2 regions of the Anaerobutyricum hallii genome follow, and region 1 is predicted to be linked to the other one. Evidence: predicted binding sites of a transcription regulator. Region 1 holds the regulator's gene; the other holds the start of a gene.
What was found. The regulator Rex, encoded in region 1, represses fermentation and respiration genes when NADH is low (regulators of the CRP and FNR family bind a similar motif). The targets are predictions, from matches to a motif close to ATTGTTAANTANTTAACAAT.
Positions count from the first base shown of each region.

Region 1 (11,197 bases):
TGCCATCTTCATCGCTGCTTTTGGCAGATTACTCTGAATCTCCGCTATTTCTTCTTCAAGCAGCCTGGACATTTCTTTTAGATGTGGCGTTAATATGATTCCACTCTTATATTCATAGAATAATTGTTTTATCTCTCTATCATTTTTCAATAAAACAGCCAGATTATTTAATCCATCCGCATCAATTACAAGCGGAACTTTACCCAATGCGAGAACCTGCTTTAATAATCGTCTGGCAAATATACTCTGTCCGATTCCTGGACCAATGCCGATAACTGATGCCCAGGAAATCGCTTCCGGCAAAATCTCTTCCGCCTTTTCTTCTGAATCATATGTTGTAAGAATCGCTTCCGGAAGCTTTTCTTGTAAAATTACCCTGTTTTCCTCGCAAGAAAAAACCCGTACCAGTCCACTTCCGCTTTTATAAGCTGCCGTTCCGCTCAAAACAGCTGCTCCAGCCATATTTTTTGCCCCTGCGATTAATAATACCTTCCCATAATTCCCCTTATTCGTCCAGGCTTTTCGTTCTGGCAACAGAGAAAGATCCTCTTTTACAAAAGAAATCATCTTCGGAGCAATTTTTTCTACCGCTTTGTTTGGGAATCCAATTTCTTTTACAATAACTTCTCCACTGATATCCGCTCCCGGATACAGGAGCAGCCCAGCTTTTAACAGTCCAAACGTAACCGTCAAATCTGCGCAAAAAGCTATGCCAAGAATCTGTCCTGTCGAAGCATCTACACCCGATGGCACATCAACCGCTACTTTTAACGCTTTCTTCTGATTCATTCTCTCGATTACTTGTCTGTGCTGTCCCGCTACTTCTCTTTTTAATCCAACACCGAAAACCGCATCGACGATCACATCATATTCTTCTTCTGGAAACTCCATCAAAAACTGCGCTTCCATCTGCTCTAAAACTTTCTTCTGAATCTGATGGGAATCTGAATCATGTGGAATTGCTCCGATTTCATAAAAATCAACATTGTATCCATCTTCTAATAAAAGACGCCCAAGTGCCAGACCATCTCCACCGTTATTGCCCTTTTCTGTAACAATAAGTACACTACTCTTTATTGGTACTCTCTCTAAAAAGACTTCTTCTAAAGCAAGCGCCGCCTTTTCCATTAAAACAATACCAGGAATCCCCATCGTATTTATACTATACGCATCAATCTGCTGCATTTCCTCTCTTGAAGCAACGTAACGCATCTTTTAAACCTCCTGTTTCTTAAAAGATGTACCCCGGAGTCTTTACTGCACTTACTCTTGTAAGAAGATTCCAGCATACATACGTAATTTGCGATTGAGCAGTCAGCAAAAAGAGATGAAAAACAATGCTTTCTATCACACAGCTTCTCATCTCTTACTTTCTTTTACAATATATACTTTACAGTAACTATTCTATTGATTCTGACTGTGAATTCTATAAGACAATGTCATAATACTCTCTGCAAGATGTACATTCTCAACCAGAATATCTTCTGAAAAATGTAAATCTACCGGTGCAAAGTTCCATAATGCCTTAATTCCTAAATCAACTAACTGTTCTGCAACCTTTACCGCTTTTGACTTCGGTAACGTTAATGCAGCAATCATTACCTCATGCTCTTTTAAAAATGTTTCCAGCATGTCGATATCATATACTTCCACACCCCGCACTGTCATACCAATTAATCTTGGATTCACATCGAAAAGTCCGATAATTTTAAATCCATTACTGTCAAAATCCTGGTTATTCGCCAACGCCTGACCAAGATTACCCGCACCTACGATAATGATGTTATTTGTTCTATCCAGACCCAGAATCTTACCCATCTCATTATAAAGATACTCTACATTATAACCATATCCCTGCTGACCAAACCCACCAAAATTATTTAAATCCTGACGAATCTGAGAAGCAGTGACGTTCATTCTCTGACTCAGTTCCTTTGAAGAAATACGAACAACATCATTCTTCAGTAAATCTCCAAGATACCGATAGTACCGGGGTAATCTTTTTATCACTGCCGGAGAAATTGACTTTTCATTCCCTGTTTTTACAACTGCTTTATTGCCTGGCATAAGATCCTCCCTTTGATAAAAAATTCCCATTCTCAAGCTCTACTTAATCAATTATATACAAAAATAGTTTTAATGTCAAATAGGATTGTTAAAAATTCCAACACTTATTTACTTATTTTTTCTTTCATGATAAAATACATCAGAAATATTTCTACTATATAATAATATAATCATTTGGAGGTTATTATGATTTTAGCCTGTCAGAAAATCGAAAAAGCATTCGGAGGCAAATCCGTATTAAATAATGTTAATTTTTTAATTAATGAAGGGGAAAAGGCTGCTGTAATCGGTATCAACGGCGCCGGTAAAACCACTCTTTTCAAAATTATCACCGGAGAATATGAGGCAGATCATGGGGAGGTTATCTTTCAGAAAGGATCTACTTATGGCTACTTATCTCAGATCATTGACGTAAGTTCTCATCGCAGCATTTATGAAGAAATGCTTGATGCCAAAAAAGATATCATCGAACTAGAAAAGAAAATACGTCAGTTAGAAAAAGATATCAGCACTTTGTCCGGTGAAGCACTAGAAAGCGCAATGGAAAGTTATTCCCGTTTCACTGACCGCTTTGAGAAGGCAAATGGTTATGCCTGGAAAAGCGAAATTATCGGTGTATTAAAAGGTCTTGGTTTTGATGAAAGCCAGTTTGACACACCAATCCATACACTTTCCGGAGGACAGAAGACCCGCGTAGCACTCAGCCGTATTCTTCTGATGCACCCGGATCTCATTTTACTTGATGAGCCGACTAACCACCTTGATATGGAATCCATTCGCTGGTTAGAAACTTTCCTTTCTAACTACCGGGGTGCGGTGCTTATTGTTTCCCATGACCGCTATTTTCTTGATAAAGTTGTTGATAAAGTAATCGAGATCGAGCGTGGAAACAGTCAGGTATTTAACGGCAACTACAGTGCTTACGCCGAAAAGAAAAAAGCACAGCGTGATGCCCAGATGAAACTTTATATGAATCAGCAACAAGAAATCCACCATCAGGAGGAGGTAATCACAAAGCTTCGCTCTTTCAATCGTGAAAAGTCCATCAAACGTGCCGAAAGCCGGGAGAAAATGCTTAGTAAGATTGAACTTGTCGATAAACCTGTGACTTTAAACAGTAAGATGCGTATCACTTTAGAACCGGAAGTACTTAGTGGAAACGATGTTCTTACTATTGAAGGACTTTCCAAATCTTTTGGTGATAAGGCTTTATTCCGTAATTTAAATGTTCAGATTAAACGTGGGGAAGTTGTTGGACTCCTCGGTGCCAACGGTACCGGAAAAACCACTCTTTTAAAAATCATTAACCGCCAGCTTCGTGCTGACTCTGGAAAAATCCGCTACGGCTCTAAGGTGTCCATCGGTTATTATGATCAGGAACAACATGTATTAGACGATTCCAAAACAATTTTTGATGAAATTTCTGATGCCTATCCAAAGCTGACTAATACCCGCATCCGAAATGTTCTTGCTGCCTTTCTTTTTACCGGCGAAGATGTATTTCAGGTCATCGGCACTTTGAGTGGTGGCGAAAAAGGACGAGTTTCTCTCGCTAAACTCATGCTTTCCAATGCGAACTTCATCATTCTTGATGAGCCGACCAACCATTTAGACATCCAGTCCAGAGAAATTTTAGAAGAAGCGATTAACAACTATGAGGGAACTGTATTTTACGTTTCCCATGACCGTTACTTCATTAATCAAACAGCCACAAGAATCCTGGACTTATCCCCAGAAGGCATCGTAAACTATAAAGGCAACTACAACTATTACTTAGAACAAAAAGAAGCTGGAAACGTATCTGCTGACAGCGATAACATCACACTTGCTGCCTCCGCTGATAAATCTCCTGCCCCTTCTCCAGAAAAAGCCAAGGAGGACTGGAAACGTTCGCGTGAAGAGGCCGCAAAACAGCGTAAGCGTGCCAACGATTTAAAGAAGACAGAAAAAGAAATCAGTCGCTTAGAAGCAGAAAATGATCAGTTAAAAAATGAAATGGCATTACCTGAAAATGCTACCAATGTATCAAAACTTATGGAACTCAATACTAAATTTGAAGAAAATGAATCTACCTTACTAGAACTCTATGACAAATGGGAAGAATTATCAGAATAATTTTTAATTTGTAGATTCGATATAGACAGAAAAACGATATATTCCTCCGCCCTGTAATTGCATCTGGAATATATCGTTTTTTTATTTTTTCTGTCTACTTTAAATCCTTCGTATTAAGTTCTGTTTTTAACTGATTTATGGGATTAGGTTAACATTTAATTTTTTGCTGCTTTCTTTAATTACTTTTTCTAATTCGCCATCTGTAATTGCAGTTACTCGACCTGTTTCATATTCCTGATCAACCCACTTCTTTACCTCGGCTACCAGTGGACTCTTCTTGTCTACTGCCTTATCTCCCTTTAAGCGATAGTAAGTATTTATCCAATGGGCAATTCCAGCAAGTCCGCTTGTATTTGATACCGCTACAAGCACCGGACGGTTTAACAATTTATCTGTATCAAATATGTTATAGATTTCTTCATTTTTAAGAAGACCATCTGCATGGATTCCGGCTCTTGTCACATTAAAGTTCTTTCCTACAAACGGTGTTCTTTCTGGAATGTGATATCCAATCTCTTTCTCATAATACTCTGCCAGTTCTGTAATAACTGTAGTATCCATTCCGTCTAATGTTCCACGAAGCTGGGCATATTCAAATACCATTGCCTCAAGCGGGGTGTTTCCTGTACGTTCACCGATTCCAAATAATGCACTGTTTACAGCAGATGCTCCATAAAGCCATGCTGTTGTAGAATTATTCACTGCTTTATAGAAATCATTATGACCATGCCATTCTAGTAATTCTGATGGTACTCCGGCATGTTCTTTTAATCCATAAATAATTCCCGGCACAGAACGTGGAATCACAGCTCCTGGGAAGTTTACTCCATATCCCATCGTATCGCAGGCACGAATTTTTACAGGAATACCATACTCATCTTTTAATTTCATAAGCTCCAGACAAAATGGAATAACAAATCCATAAATATCAGAACGGGTAATATCTTCCAGGTGGCATCTTGGACTGATTCCGGTTTCAAGACATTCTCTTACAACGCCTAAATAATGTTCCATCGCCTGTTTTCTTGTCATTTTCATTTTATAGAAAATATGGTAATCAGAACAGCTTACAAGAATTCCGGTTTCTTTTAAACCAATTTCTTTTACTAATTCAAAGTCTTTCTTACTTGCACGAATCCAGCTTGTAATTTCAGGAAATTTATAACCCTTTTCCATACATTTATATACCGCATCTCTATCTTTTTTACTATATAAGAAAAATTCGCACTGACGAATAATTCCTTTCGGTCCTCCTAAGCGGTGGAATGCATCATATATATGCACGATCTGATCTGTTGAATACGGCGTTCTTGACTGCTGTCCATCGCGGAAAGTTGTATCCGTAATCCAGATATCTTCCGGCATTTCATGAGGTACGATTCGGTCATTAAAGGCTATTTTCGGCACTTCCTCATACGGGAACAGATTACGGAATACATTAGGCTTATCCGTATCAACCAGCGGGTACATATATTCATCTAATTTCAATAAATTTGATTTTTTGTTCAGCCGAACTGAGCGGTTATCCATTTCCATAGTTCTATCTCCATTTCTTTTATTAATATGACGGCAATTCACAGTCTATAAAAACCCATATAGTATAGCATAGTTTCCAAAAGTATCCTGACTTTCAAGTCGAGCAACCTGAATTGCATAAATCATTTTTAAAAACTTCATTTTATTCCCGTTATTATTCTATCATTAAAGTTAAATTTGTCAAGAGATAGTATTTTTTATATCTTTTTTCGCATAATACATTTCATTTTCCTTCATTTACTTTATCATTGCACAGCGTCATATCTAAGAGTTCCTGTCTACGTTTCAAATAAAAGAAAAACAAAAAACGATATATCCCACCTGTTCTGTAAATGCTGCGTAAAAAATGTTCTTGCATCTTGAACGCATCTCAAAACTTCAGATGAGATATATCGTTTTTATTCTTTCCAATCTAAAACCGGAAATTATTATTTATTAACATTTACTTTCTGTCCGATCTTACTTTCCGTTCCAGATAAAAGTCTGCCAATATTTGCTCTATGGCGATAAATTGCAAAAAATGCATAAAGGACACACATCGCAAATAAATCCCATCTTCCTGGATGAAAAATAAGAATTTCTACTACGATACCTGCTGATAATAGGATCGAAGCTAAGGAAACATATCTTGTTACAGCTGTGACTGTCACAAAGATAATAAAACAGCATAAACCGATTCTCCAGTCAAAAGCCATCATTGCGGCGGCTGTTGTCGCAATTCCTTTTCCTCCTTTAAACTTTAAGAAAACAGGATAATCATGTCCCATTACTGCCGCAAACCCTGTAACAAGCTGAATCAGTTCTGCATTCAAATCTGGTACAGCCGGACATAATACAAACTTTACAATAAGTACCGGAACAAAGCTTTTTAATGCATCTCCAAGGAAAGTAAGTAATGCACGAGTTTTACCAAGTACACGAAGTACATTCGTTGTACCAGAATTCCCGCTTCCATAGTCACGAATATCCATTCCGCATAACTTTCCTACAAGGTAACCACTTTCAATGCAGCCGCAAAAATAGCCTACCACAATTACAAGCACATAATATACAGCAGTCATTTACTTCTCCTTTCTCTCACGATAGATGAAATGGATCGGAGTACCACGAAAACCAAATGTCGTACGGATCTGATTCTCAATATATCTGGTATATGAAAAATGTGTCAGTTTCTTCTCGTTAATGAACATAACAAATGTCGGCGGCTTTACAGAAACCTGAGTAATATAGTAAATTCGTAAACGCTTACCTTTATCTGATGGTGGCTGCTTCATAGCCATTGCTTCGGTAAGAATTTCATTTAAGACACCTGTCTGTACACGAAGGGCACAGTTTTCAATTACGGCATCAATCATATCAAAAAGCTTTGGAAGTCTCTGTCCTGTCTTTGCAGAAAGGAAAATCAGTTCCGCATATGGCATATAGGAAAGCTTTTCGCGAATCTTTTCTGTGAACTTCTTCATCGTGGTATTATCTTTTTCCACAAGATCCCACTTGTTCACTGCAATAATCATACCTTTACCACGTTCGTGGGCAATTCCTGCAATCTTTGCATCCTGCTCCGTAATTCCTTCCGTTGCATCAATAATCAAAACGGCAACATCACAACGCTCTACGGCTGTAACGGTACGAATAATACTGTAACGCTCTAATTCTTCTTTAATCTTACTCTTTCTACGAAGCCCCGCTGTATCAATAAAGATATATTCCTGACCATTACGCTTTACCGTTGTATCAATCGCATCTCTTGTCGTTCCTGCAACCGGAGATACAATCACTCGTTCTTCTCCAAGAAGCTTATTGATAATCGAAGACTTACCTGCATTCGGTTTACCGATTACCGCAATCTTCGGACGTTCATCTTCCTCTTCCTCTTCTCGTGCCGGTGTTTCAAACTGTTCAATTACATGATCTAACATATCACCTATTCCAAGTTTGCCCTGTGCAGAAACAGGAATCGGATCACCAAGACCAAGATTATAAAATTCATAGACATCCGGCATATATTTTTCAAAGTTATCTACTTTGTTTACGACAAGAAGAACCGGACGATGCGAACGGCGTAACATATCTGCCACTTTAAAATCTGCATCTACAAGTCCCTGACGTACATCTACAAGGAACAAAATAACATCTGCTGTCATAATTGCTGTCTCTGCCTGTTCCCTCATTCGTGAAATGATAATGTCATCAGACTCAGGTTCAATTCCTCCGGTATCAATCAGGGTAAACTGATAGTCTAACCAGCTGACCTCCGCATAGATACGGTCCCTTGTTACTCCTGGTGTGTCTTCTACTATTGAAATCCTGCTTCCTGCTAACGCATTAAACAGCGTAGATTTCCCTACATTCGGGCGGCCTACCACCGCAACAACCGGTTTACTCATAATTTCCTCCATTCTCTATCGTAATAATTTTATCAACAAAGTCTCTTCCCTCTGATTGTATAATATTTACGGGAACTTGTAAAGAATCGGAAAGTTCCTTTAATGAAATGTCATCAAGGAAAATATCCTCATCAGCTTTTAACACATTGCATGGAAGGAGGAGCTCCTCTCCAAGCGCCTTTCCTTTTAACTGTGCAATAATATCCTGTCCGGTCAAAAGACCTGAAACTGTAATATGTTCACCAAAAAATTTATTAGTAATGCAGTACACATCTATCTTAATACCAGGGAATTTCGTTTCCACATCCGCTGCAAGCTTCTTAATCGTTGGATAAGCAAGTTTCGCTGTCGCGATTGCTACATGTTTTTCCCGATCATCACCGGTAAGCTCCGCAAGGTGTTCTTTTACTTCCTCTAGCAAAAGCCGCATCATACCGACACCATTTTCAAGCTGTCCATAGCCTTCATAATACGCCTCATCTGGGAATTCCTGTTCTGCGAGAATAAACCATTCATCGCTTGCATGAACAAAGGTTGTTCCATAATTTTCACGAAAATAATCCTGCCATTTATGAATCTGCTTCAGTACTTTACCTGCATCTTCTTTTTCAAAAAGCTCAAGCGGAGCAAGACCTTCTCTGTACTTTGTAAGACCAACCGGAACGACAGATAAACTTTCCATGTACGGAAGAAACTTTCCAAGATCAGATATCGTCCGATCAAGTTCTTCTCCATCATTCAATCCTTTACACAGTACGACCTGACTGTTCATGCGAATGCCTGCTTTATAAAGTCGTCCTATTTTTTCTAAAATATCTCCTGCAAAACGATTGTGAAGCATCTTACATCGAAGCTCTGGATTCGTTGCATGAACAGAGATATTAATTGGTGATAAATGATACCGAATCACTCTTTCGATGTCTTTATCACGCATATTGGTTAATGTAATATAATTCCCCTGTAAAAAAGACAAACGTGAATCATCATCTTTAAAGTAAAGTGTTTCTCTCATTCCCGGAGGCATCTGGTCAATAAAGCAGAACATACATTTATTACAGCAGGAGTGGTATTCATCCATGAGAGAAGACTCAAAAGTAATTCCCAAATCTTCATCCTCATCTTTCTCAATCTCCAATACACACTCTTCCCCGTCTTTTGTGAGAACCAGCACATCTAAATACTCTTCTTCCACATAATACTGATAATCAAATATGTCTTCTATTTCATTTCCGTTGATTTCCTCTATGGCATCCCCCGGCTCTAAACCAAGTTCTTCAGCAATACTTCCCGATTCAACCGAGGCAATAATATGCAAATGTTTTTTCATTCTTCTTCTCCATTTATTCAAAGATTCCTGACATAAATCATATAATTCAAGAATGTCTCGGCATTCTTGCTGCGAAATTTTAAAAAGTTACAGACACATAAAACAGCCCATATTTCCTCTTTTCCCATGACTTGCTCTATGTGAAAATAACTTGTCGCTATTACAACAGGTACAAATGTCTGTGATATCCAGATTCTCCTTGCGGATTCCCGCCTGCGTAAGTATGAGTTCATTTACCTTCCATAAATCCAACTGATACTTTCCATTACCTTTATCATCCATGATCAACGGTATTTCCTCCGGCAAAAAAACTTTCTTAAATGCATCTGCAACTTCTTCACCAACTTCATAGCAGTTTCGGCAAATAGACGGACCAATTGCCGCAATAATATTTTCCGGCTTACTTCCGTATTCATTTTGCATATATGCTACAAACTTTGCTCCAATCTTTTTTACAGTACCACGCCAGCCAGAATGAGCCATTCCAGCCACATGGTGTTCCGGATCATAAAAAAGAAGAGGAACACAATCGGCATAAGAAGTATAGAGGGGAATCCCTTTCTCATCTGTAATAAGTGCATCAATTCCCGGCACTGTTTCTCTTATAATGCCATCGCCCTTATCCTTTGCTGTAACTTTACGAATCCTGGTCTCATGAATCTGAGAAGACAACACCAGATCTGCTGCATTAAAACCAATTGCTTCTCCGATTCTTTGAAAATTCTCCTGTACTTTTTGTGGATCGTCTCCACGAGTAAACGACAGATTCATTGAAGAAAGATATCCTTCACTTACACCGCCGATTCGAGTAGAAAAACCATGACATACTCCAGCCTTCACAAGCTTTGGAAATGTAAGGAATACTACCCCGTTTTTCTCATTTATCATTGTCGAATGATTCTCATTAGCATATACAAACTTCATAGCTTTCTCCACAGTTTCTAATTCAATCTAACACTTATTCCTGAAACTCAAATGCATTCTTTATCCAGTGACATTGTAAATCTTTATCTACTTCTATAACATCAAATCGAACAGCAGTTGTGTCCATAAGCTGTTTTTTCATACGATAATAATTTAATGTATAACAGATTCTTTTTTGTTTTTTTAAATTAACTGCTTCCGCCGGAGTACCACATTCTTTGCTTCTTCTCATCTTTACTTCCACAATAAGAATGGTTTCTTTTTCCAGCGCAATAATATCAATTTCTCCATGGTAACTTCGAAAGTTTCTCTCCAGTATGCGAATCCCCTTTTCCTCAAGAAAAAGAGCTGCTGCTTCCTCTGCAGCCATTCCGTAATTTCTTCGCACTGCTGCCTTCTCCATTCCTTTAAATCTGCTCCCCACAAATGTTTTTAAGGAAACTGCGGCGATGTATTGGACATGGACCCTGTCGATGTATCGCCTCGATATGTTCCTTAGAACCATATCCCTTATTGGATGCAAAATCATATCCTGGGAAAATATGATCATACTCTTCCATCATACGATCTCTGTAAACTTTTGCCATAATACTTGCTGCTCCGATAGAAATACTTTTGGCATCTCCCTTGATAATCGGAACCTGTTTCATGTCCATTCCCGGAATCGTTACTGCATCATTTAATAACAGACTTGGCTTCACAGACAGATTTGCAACCGCCTGGCGCATCGCTTCATACGTTGCCTGTAAAATATTGATTTCATCAATACGCTCTGGAGAAGCCATTCCGATTCCTACAGAAACCGCTTCTTTTTGAATTACCTCAAATAATTCTTCTCTCT
Region 1 is NZ_LT907978.1:917,521-928,717, reverse strand. Features, by position in the region: gene EHLA_RS04275 (NAD(P)H-hydrate dehydratase) at 1-1,212, opposite strand, end outside; gene EHLA_RS04270 (redox-sensing transcriptional repressor Rex) at 1,405-2,067, opposite strand; gene abc-f (ribosomal protection-like ABC-F family protein) at 2,254-4,182, shown strand; gene EHLA_RS04260 (2-isopropylmalate synthase) at 4,318-5,712, opposite strand; gene plsY (glycerol-3-phosphate 1-O-acyltransferase PlsY) at 6,147-6,779, opposite strand; gene der (ribosome biogenesis GTPase Der) at 6,780-8,105, opposite strand; gene EHLA_RS04245 (DUF512 domain-containing protein) at 8,098-9,432, opposite strand; gene pgeF (peptidoglycan editing factor PgeF) at 9,520-10,356, opposite strand; gene EHLA_RS04235 (YraN family protein) at 10,391-10,759, opposite strand; gene EHLA_RS04230 (ribonuclease HII) at 10,764-11,197, opposite strand, start outside.

Region 2 (11,197 bases), 890 kb from region 1:
TTTCGGGCGGCGAATCCACCATTATCTATGACAGGCAGTTAAGCAATCTGATGACAATTCGTGTGAGCAGTCTGGTGACAGCTCATGAAATCATTAACACAATAGTACTAGACTTCCACGAATGGAATCTGAACTCCTTGCTGCCCACCAGCGTACTGATATAGAAGTGACTCTGGAAGGGATACAGAGTGATTTAGATATTATGAATGATGATAATTTGCGGAAGTAAGAAAGGAGAATTTTATCCTTTTACAGCAAGAAGACTCCGACCTCTAAGGTGGGAGATGAATTGCGTCTATACCTACTTGATAGAGCATCCTAATTAGATGAATGGATTATACCACGCATCCTGCATTTTGCATAGGGTGTATTTTTTATACCCTTTTTTCGAAAGGATGATTTTCATGGGAAAAGTTGGCACACGAAAACGCGGGAAGACCTCGCAGTATTATTTTCAACTGGTCAGTGTGGATGGGACAAGAAAATGGAAAACCGGTAGCGGATACCGAACAAAGGCAGAGGCTCAGGCAGCGACAAAGCAAAAAACTGTACTCTTATCAGTGAAGAATGGGACTTTCACAGTTTACGACATACTCATGCAACAATTCTTTATGAGGCAGGTGTTCCAAGTACACATTTTTATTTTATGTGTACGTGATGTGTACATAGGGTTTTTTAGGAAGTTCACAAGAAAACAAAAAAGGACTTCCACATAAAATGGAAGTCCTAAAACCCGCATAAATAAAGAGTTTTTCTTAGAATCTACCTGCCTTAGCAGCTTCTTCTACGCTTACAGCTACAGCTACTGTAGCTCCAACCATAGGGTTGTTACCCATTCCGATAAGACCCATCATCTCTACATGAGCTGGTACAGAAGAAGATCCTGCAAACTGTGCATCAGAGTGCATACGTCCCATTGTATCTGTCATACCATAGGAAGCTGGACCTGCTGCCATGTTATCTGGGTGAAGTGTACGTCCTGTACCACCACCAGAAGCTACGGAGAAGTATTTCTTACCTGCTTCTAATCTTTCTTTCTTATATGTTCCTGCTACTGGATGCTGGAAACGAGTTGGGTTTGTGGAGTTACCTGTGATAGAAACGTCAACGTTCTCTTTCCACATGATTGCAACACCTTCGCAAACATCGTTTGCACCATAACAGTTAACTTTTGCACGTAATCCATCAGAGTAAGATTTACGGAATACTTCTTTAACTGTGTTTGTGTATGGATCGTATTCTGTCTCAACAAATGTGAATCCGTTGATACGGGAAATGATCTGTGCAGCGTCTTTTCCAAGACCGTTTAAGATAACACGTAAAGGTTTCTGACGAACTTTATTAGCCTTTTCTGCGATACCGATAGCACCTTCTGCTGCTGCGAAAGATTCATGTCCTGCTAAGAAAGCAAAACATTCTGTATCTTCTTCAAGGAGCATTTTTCCAAGGTTACCATGTCCAAGACCTACTTTTCTGTTCTCTGCTACAGAACCAGGGATACAGAAAGCCTGAAGTCCTTCGCCGATTGCTGCTGCTGCTTCAGAAGCTTTTTTTGCACCTTTTTTAATTGCGATTGCTGCACCTACTGTATATGCCCAGCAAGCGTTTTCAAAGCAGATAGGCTGAATGCCTTTTACCATGCCGTATACATCAAGTCCTGCATCTTTTGTGATTTTCTCTGCTTCTTCTAAGGAAGCGATTCCATAGCTGCTTAATACGGAATTAATTTTATCAATTCTTCTTTCATATGATTCAAATAAAGCCATTCTTCTTACCTCCTTAATTAGTCAATTACCTTGTCTGTTCTAGGGTCGATAATCTTAGCGGCATCATCAACACGTCCGTACTGACCTACAGATTTTGCCCATGCTGTGTTAGGATCATCACCTTTTTTGATGAAGTCTGTCATTTTTCCAAGATTTACAAACTGGTAACCGATAATTAAGTCGTCTTCGTCCAGAGCGATTCCTGTTACATAGCCTTCTGCCATTTCAAGGTAACGAGGTCCTTTCTGGAGAGTTCCGTACATTGTACCTACCTGTGAACGAAGTCCTTTACCAAGGTCCTCAAGTCCTGCTCCAACCTGAAGTCCGTCTTCAGAGAATGCAGACTGGGAACGTCCGTAAACGATCTGTAAGAAAAGTTCACGCATAGCTGTATTAATAGCATCACATACAAGGTCAGTATTTAATGCTTCCATAACTGTCAGTCCTGGTAAAATTTCAGAAGCCATAGCTGCTGAATGTGTCATACCGGAACATCCGATTGTCTCAACTAATGCTTCCTGAATGATACCTTCTTTAACATTTAAAGTTAATTTGCAGGCACCCTGCTGTGGAGCACACCATCCAATACCGTGTGTAAAACCAGAGATATCTTTTACCTCTTTTGCTTTGACCCACTTTGCCTCTTCTGGAATTGGAGCTGCTCCGTGATGTACGCCCTGAGCCACTGGGCACATGTTCTGTACTTCTTGTGAGATAATCATGTTAGTACTCCTTTCGGTATAAATTGAGTTTTTCTAAAATAACTTACATTCCGTAAGTAATCCCTAAGTCAAGACGATTGCTTGTCTTCACAGTTTATTATTTTCTCACAAAAATTGCTTTTCGTCCATACCTTTTTTTAATTTTCGACATTTTTTTTGATATTTCTTTCACAATTCTTTGCGTTTTCTCGAATAAACTACTTTTTTATGCATTAGAACTATTCAAAAACAGGCAGGTATTATATAAATTTTACTTTAAATAAGAATCATACGAAGCTTTACAGGAAAAAATATATATGAAATTCAAGTCGAGCAGCCGCGAGACTTGGCGCGTGATTCTGGTCAGCGTAAGCTGACATATTCTTTACAGAATCACTGCGCATCCTCGCGGAGCGTTTATCTCAGTCGGAGATTGGACTCCCTCCCACTGAGACAAATTTGCTGTCACTCACCACCTGAAAGAGGTGGGAGTCTTCTCGACTGAGATAAAATTATTGGTCTGTTCCTTCACTTTCTATCTCATCACGATGAGCAGATGAGACATCTGTTTCAGAAGAACCTGTTGTTTGTTCTGTAGAGGGATCTGTAGAATTTTCATTTTTTTTCTGTTCGATTTTCTCAGCTTTTTGTTTTGCGTTCGCTTCTTTAAATATATTTTTCATTTTGATGACCGCTTCTTTTTCTGCATGATACCAGACAGTTTTACCATTCATATTTGTTATTGTAAAATATTCATCATAGATGACAAGTTTCATCGTATTGCCATGATGATAAAATGTATATTCCTTTCCGTTACCCATTTTCTTTGCTGCCTGTTTGCCCCATTTTTTCTTTGCTCTAGCTTCATTCGACTTCTTTTTATTCATCTGGTCAATATAGTTTGCAACAGAGAATGCAACTTCATTTTCATAACATTTTCCATCAGTATTTGTGATTAAAGGGGTATCTGCCATTCGGTGGAACAGCTTTGAGTTTGGATATCCATTCTTAAAGTGCAAAAATGCATCTCCGATCGCGGATGCATTATATGCATAATATACATTATTAGGCAAATCGGTAAATACGATATAGTTCCCGCCAAATATCATTATTTCATAAACAGCATTATCTTCATCATATAAAATATATTCATATCCCGGACCATATTTTTCTTTCACTTCTTCCGGTGTATATTTTGTTGTTTTGTCTGCTCTTAATGCGATTGATGTTGCAAGAGAAAAGACAGCTTCGTCTTCTACAAACTCACTTCCATTCATATTGTCAGCATAGCCTACTTCAAGTTTTACGAGATGATCTCTTGATATTTTTTCCAGATAATCGCTTGCCCTTTGTTCATCCTCAGTCATATCATTTTCAGCATCTACCTTTGATTTTAAGGATTTATTTTCTTTTTTTAACTTTTTGTTTTCCTTTTTCAGTTCCTTATAATAACTTGAAGAAAGTACCTTTTTCTTAGAAGCCTTACAGCCAGTAAGAGAGAGTACTAACACAATACTTAAAATAAGAACTGCATATATTTTTCTTCTCTCTGCTTTCATCATATCTTTTAGTATTCTTCTTTCTTCACTATTTCGTTTTTATTTTTATAAATGGAATGATCTGCAACATATCCTCTTACACTGGATAACGGATAAATGTTACTGCGTCGTCCTACAATTGTTCCTGGATTTAAAATGGAACCACATCCAACCTCTACATAATCTCCAAGGATTGCTCCAATTTTTTTCATATGTGTTTCAATCTTTGTATCGTCTAAATGAATTTCTACTAACTTTTTATCAGACTTCACATTAGAAGTGATAGAACCAGCTCCCATATGTGATTTATAACCAAGAATAGAATCACCAACATAATTATAATGAGGAACCTGTACTTTATCAAATAAAATAACATTTTTAAGCTCTGTAGAATTACCGACAACTGCCCCTTCTCCTACGATAGCATTGCCTCTGATGAAAGCACAATGACGAACTTCTGCTTCCGGTCCAATAATTGCAGGGCCGTTAATGTATGCAGTTGGCACAACGGTTGCTGTTTTTGCTACCCAGACATGCTCCTTGATCTCGTCATACTCGTCTTTTGGAAGAAGCATCCCCACTTCCATGATAAAATCATGAATCTTCGGAAGTATTTCCCAAGGATATGTGTTCTCCTCAAATAATACTGTTGCAATTGTTCTGTTAAAATCCTGAAATAATACCTTATTCTCTAATCGTTTCATTTCTTTTCCTGGCTGTATCAGCCTTCTCCTTTCTAAATTAATCCTCTCCATATAAAATAAATAAATCTAAACAACTACATAATAACAAATGCAGTAAATCAAATCAATCCCACATGAAATTTACTTTTATAAATTTATGATGGAGGGTTTGTATCTATAAATTCTAATTTCCAGTTATATCTTTTCGTTTTTTCATCCTTTTCATAATAAAAATAAGCGGAAAATTTATTCCCTCTTTTACTTACACAGCCACGAAATCCTACTTTTCCATGTTCTAATAAAATTTTTACCATTTCATAGGATACTTTTTTACCAAGAGACGTGACAAAGCGATCATCTTTCCAAATGGCAAATTTACAACCTTTTTTCCAAGCAGAACATCCAAAGGCTCTGGCCGTTTCTACTACCGGCGCACCACACTCAGGACAAATACCAACTGGTTCTGTATGGAGAGGTTCGAGTATAACAGGACCTCCAAAGACAGTATCATTTTTTATTTTATCGACAGATTCTATAACGAACTGCTTTATCATCGAAAGGAAGTCGTCTTTTGTGAACTTCTTTTTTTCGATATCTGACAATGTTTTTTCCAGTCGTCCTGTGTATTCTAAATCAAAAAGTTCTCTTGCCGGAAAAGTTTCTACTAACATTTTTCCTAAATCTGTACAAGTCAGACTCTTTCCTTTTGCCTTAATATAGCCGGCATCTTTCAACTTTTTAATTGTCTCCGCACGTGTTGCTGGGGTTCCAATACTGAATCCACTTAAAATTGCCATCATCATCTGTTCTTCTTCTTTTTCTTCATATTTTTTTCCACAGGTTTCCATGACTTTAAGCAATGTTTTTTCCGTATGTGGCTTCGGTGGTTTTCTTTCGACTTCATTAATTTCAGACTTTATTAACGGTAAAATGTTTCCTTTTTGAACTGGTGGCAGAATTGTTTCTTTCGCATCAATTCCTTCAATTAATTTCCATCCGGGTTCTAATTGTACTTTGCCTTTTGCAACGAATTCTCCGGGTATATCGGTCTCCTGCATCTTAATATGCAAAACAGTGTCTTCTGCTACCGCAATTGGCATAAACTGCGCTAAAAATCGATTTTTTACTGCTTCATATACAATTCTTTCTGATTCAGTTAGCTTTCCTGGCTGCATATATGTAGGAATAATAGCAGAATGGCTCTCTACTTTCTTGCTGTCAAAAATACGCTTTGTACTTTTAAACTGTATCATTTCTTCATACGGACAATTTTTCTTATGGATATTTAATACTTTTGCTGTTTTTTCTTTTAAACTCTCATCAAGAACAACACTGGCTGTTCTTGGATAAGTAATAAACTTTTTCTCATATAGCTGTTGTGCTGTTTTTAAGACCTTATCCGAAGTCCATCCTTTATATTTTGATGTCACATATCCCTGTAATCCGGATAGATTAAAAAGATAGGGAGGATATTCATTTTTCTTTGTTATCTTTTTAGAGACAACTTCTCCATTTCTGCCATGAATTTTTTCCTGAATTTCCTTTAATTCTTCTGGATTATCAAACTTCTCATTTCCTTTTACATAATAAATGCTATCAAAATCTTTCTTTTCTTCTGTCTGAAAGATTCCTTTTAATTTGTAGTACTTTGTGACTTTAAAATCGGCAATTTCTTTATCTCTATCATAAATAATCTTCAAGGTCGGCATTAAGACTCTTCCAACATTTAGAAGACGGATATTTTGTTTGTTTCGATATTTCAAAGTGGCAACGGATGTCAGATTAATTCCAATAAGCCAATCCGCAATCTGCCTGCCAAATCCTGCATCCTGCAAGGACTTCATTTCCTCATTCGATTTTAGATTATTCAGTCCTCTGTTTACCTCTTCCGCCGTCCATTCATTTAATAAAATTCGTTCTACTGGTTTTTGTGGAGAAATGTAATTGATAATTTCATCTGCAATAATCTGTCCTTCCCTGTCATCATCCGTCGCAGAAATAATTCCCTCTACATCTTTCCGTTCCATAAGATTTTTTATTGTATTCATCTGCTGAACAACACCGCTGTCCGGTTTTTCTTTATTCTTTCCGTCTGATTTTATTTTATATAAAAACTTCTCCGGAATATATGGAAACTTTTCAATCTTCCAACTGCGCATTTCCGGGTCATAATCTCTGGCATCATAAAGCTGTAAAAGATGACCAAATGCCCAGGTAATTACATAATATTCACCTTCAAAATATCCATTTTTCCGGGAAGAAGCGGTGGCATCTGCAATATTTTTTGCCACAGACGGTTTCTCCGCTATTATTAACTTTTTCATCTGATTCCCTCTTTCTGGATTAAAAATACAACGGAAACTACTATATCATAATTTTTTTATTCTGTGAACCTTAGAGAATTATCCCCTTTTCTCCTTTTTTAAAAAATGCTATACTATTATTAATGATCTTACCCTATGATCAAGTACATTAAATTAGGAGGAATGACTATGACACCAAAACAGAAAGCTTGGGCAATACAGGCAGAACATGTGATAAAACAGATGGAACGTAGACACTTTAATGCTTACTATTGTTCTACAAAGGAAGAGGCTTTATCAAAGGCACTCTCCATCATTGAAAAAGGGTCTGTAATTGCCAGCGGCGGTTCCGCTACAATAGAAGAAGTAGGACTGCTTAATTACATAAAAACCCATTCAGAAGAATATACTTTTATTGACCGCAGTATTGCAAAAAATGAGGAAGAAAAAAGACAGATTCACGCAAAAGCAATTCTGTCTGATTATTATCTTATGAGTACAAATGCATTCACCATGGATGGACAGCTTGTCAATATTGATGGAAACGGCAATCGCGTCAGCGCACTTTGCTATGGACCAAAACATGTAGTAATTATTACTGGTATGAACAAACTGACACCATCTGTAGAAGATGCATATAAACGAATCCGTCAGGATGCCTGTCCTCCAAACTGTGTACGTCTTGGACTTCCAACTCCATGCAGCAAAACTGGTGTTTGTGGCGACTGTATGTCTGCTTCTTCTATCTGTGACTTATTTGTCACTACAAGAATGTCACGCTATCCTGACAGAATCCATATCATTATGGTTGGAGAAGAATTAGGTTATTAAAATTCTTTTTTCTTTGAAAAGTTTTTTGCGAGGGTGTGAATCAGTTTATCAAAATCAAGCGGTTTTGCAATATATTCATTCATTCCGGCTTTTTTGGCTGCAATCACATCCTCATTAAATACATTTGCCGTTATCGCAATGATCGGGACGGTTTTTGCATCTTTTCTTTTTAATTTTCGAATCTCCTGCGTTGCCGTAAGCCCATCCATAACCGACATCATCACATCCATTAATACCGCATCAAAATAATTTTCCGAAGACTGTTTAAAGCATTCCAACGCTTCTAAACCATTTTTTGCAACAGAAACTTTTCCACCTGCATCCTCTAAAATATACTGTGCCACCTCAAGATTCAGCTTGTTATCTTCTACCAGAAGAATTCTCATTCCTTCGATCGTAACTTCTTCTGTATCTTCTTTTTCTATACAAACGGTATCTAACTTCACAGGAAGAGTAATAATAAAGGTCGTTCCCTCTCCCTTTACTGTATGAAGAGTAATACTTCCTTTCATCTTACTTATAAGATTTTTAACAATGGACATACCAAGCCCTGTCCCTCGATAGCTGGAACGATTTTCAGCATCTTCCTGCGCAAATGGTTCAAAAATATGCTCTGCAAACTCTTTACTCATACCGATTCCGGTATCTGAAATAATAAATTCAAAATGCACATCTTCTTCATCACAGGATACTTCTTTTACGGAAAAAGTAATGATTCCCCCTGCATCTGTATATTTTATTGCATTACTTATAATATTAACTAAAATGGAACGCACATAATTTGGACTTCCGCATACATAAGGGTGAATAATCTCATTATCTACATGCTGTTCTAATTTTACGCCCTTTTCAGAAGCAATAATTCGCTGAACAGCCAATGTACTATCTACTAAGCTTGCAATATCAAATGGCTCTTCTATAAGCTGAATATCACCGGTTTCAAGCTTGGACATATCTAATATATCATTCGTAATCGATAAAAGCTGATCCGCTGCTCCTCTCATTTTAGAAAAACATAAATCAATCTTTTCCGGATCTTCAAGATGTGACTGTGCAATATCTAACATACCCATCATTCCATTAATAGGTGTTCGAATATCATGAGACATCCTTGATAAAAACTCTGACTTTGCCCGAACTGCCATTTCCGCATCCTCTGTCTTTTTCCTAAGAAGACGTTCCTGATTATGGATGAACATAAGTAAAATTGTGATCGTTAATGCCGCATTAGCCCATGGTAGATTATCAAAAAAACATTGCAGGATACTTCCGATAAAAAATGGAACAATATAGTAAATAGATTCCCATAAAATCTTTCTTTTTTCTAAATCCTTTTCAGTGCAAAGTCTCCATCCACTTAATATGATAGAAACTACATTATAGACATTCGCCAGTATTAAAATCACAGAAAAGCTATATATCTCTCTTTTCCAATAAGATATAATTAAAAGTATCACCAGCAAATCAATCGGTATATATAGCAAAAACAGAGAACACCGATTTTTAAACACATCCGAACCATACATATTCTCACTGTAATAAAAAAGAAAAAAGGAAATAAAGGCTATTGAAATAAGAAAAACCGCATCTAACACATACAAAATCGCCGGTCCGGCAATATATTTTAACAACATCCCAAAAGCATCTGAAAGATCACAGACACAAACAGCAAGCAGTAAACGAAAATCCACCTCTCGGCCTTTCCAAACCCTGGTGTTCTGCTAAGCACATATACCAGAATATTATTGATCAGCATCATTAAAAAAACTGTGTATATATAGTTTATTTTAAATACTTCCATTTCGATTACCTCATTTTGAAAAACACTTTTTTACAATTTATAATAACATATAATAATACAAATTTCTATATAAAATATTTTTTTACTTTCTCTTATAATTTATTTAAATACTAATTTATAGATTTCGTATAGACGAAAAAAGAAACAATACCATATCCCATCTGCTCTGTAGTCGTTGTGTTTAAAATACTCGTTCGCATCTTAAACACACTCCGAAGCCGCATCTGGGATATGGTATTGTTTCTTTTTTCTGACTATCTAAATCTACAGTTGGCGAGAATGGGGGATTCTCCAGAAAGATATGGCTTTCCAGGAAATCAAATTCCAAGAAACTGACATTTATATAAGGAGTTTTATTTTTTCTGTCGGTATCCCTTACTATTTTCTTATGGCGAAACCGTTCTCTGATTAAAAACCATAGACTTCTGGGCAATCCCCTCTCCATTCAAAATTAAAATACTAATTTCCATCTGGAGCCAAAGAACAGAAAACCAGAAATAGAATATAGAAGAAAATATGATGTCGGAGCAAGTAAAAATGCCGAACAGGCATTTTCTGCGCCGCGACTATCTTCACATTTTCTTCTATATTCTATTTCTGGTTTTCGTTTCTTTAGTCCATCAAATTAGTATTTTATACTCTCATAAATTGGGTATTTCTCTGTAAGAGACTTAACGATTGCTTCTGCTTCCTCAAGTTTACGGTCAATAATAGTAAGCTTGATTGCTTCTGCTATCTGTACCATATCTTCTTCTTTTAATCCTCTAGATGTAACAGCAGGGGTTCCAAGACGAAGACCACTTGTTACAAATGGAGACTGTGGATCATTCGGTACTGTATTTTTATTACATGTAATGTGTACAGAATCTAATAATTTTTCCATGTCTTTTCCTGTAAGGCCCATCTTACGAAGGTCTACAAGCATCAGATGGTTATCTGTTCCGCCAGATACAATATCAAATCCTCTTTCAATTAATGCATCTGCCAATACAGAAGCATTCTTTACGATTTGTTTCTGATATTCTTTAAATTCTGGTGTTAATGCTTCTTTTAAGCATACAGCTTTAGCTGCGATTACATGCATTAAAGGACCACCCTGGATTCCTGGGAAGATAGCTTTATTGAAGTTGTATTTTTTATTTACCTCATCGCTTGATAAAATCATACCACCTCTTGGCCCACGAAGTGTCTTATGAGTTGTTGTTGTTGTAACGTGTGCGTATGGGATTGGGCTCTCATGAAGACCTGCAGCTACTAAACCTGCGATATGAGCCATATCTACCATTAATACTGCTCCAACTTCATCTGCAATTTCACGCATTCTCTTAAAATCAATCTTTCTTGCATAGGCGCTTGCACCAGCAATGATCATCTTTGGATGACACTCTAAAGCGATTTCTCTTACTTTATCGTAATCGATCACTCCTTCATCATTCACACCATAAGGTACACAATGATAGTTCTTACCAGACATATTTACAGGGCTTCCATGTGTTAAATGTCCGCCATGATCAAGGTTCATTCCCATGTAAGTATCTCCCAGATTCATTACTGCAAAGAATACTGCCATGTTG
Region 2 is NZ_LT907978.1:1,802,645-1,813,841, forward strand. Features, by position in the region: gene EHLA_RS08245 (GGGtGRT protein) at 756-1,766, opposite strand; gene EHLA_RS08250 (iron-sulfur cluster assembly scaffold protein) at 1,784-2,488, opposite strand; gene EHLA_RS08255 (hypothetical protein) at 2,980-4,029, opposite strand; gene EHLA_RS08260 (UDP-N-acetylglucosamine pyrophosphorylase) at 4,035-4,709, opposite strand; gene EHLA_RS08265 (type IA DNA topoisomerase) at 4,844-7,012, opposite strand; gene EHLA_RS08270 (lactate utilization protein) at 7,181-7,822, shown strand; gene EHLA_RS08275 (ATP-binding protein) at 7,819-9,513, opposite strand; gene glyA (serine hydroxymethyltransferase) at 10,249-11,197, opposite strand, start outside.
Region 2: EHLA_RS08250 (iron-sulfur cluster assembly scaffold protein) is a predicted target of Rex. The motif match lies at 2,644-2,663, and genes of this name have one in related genera.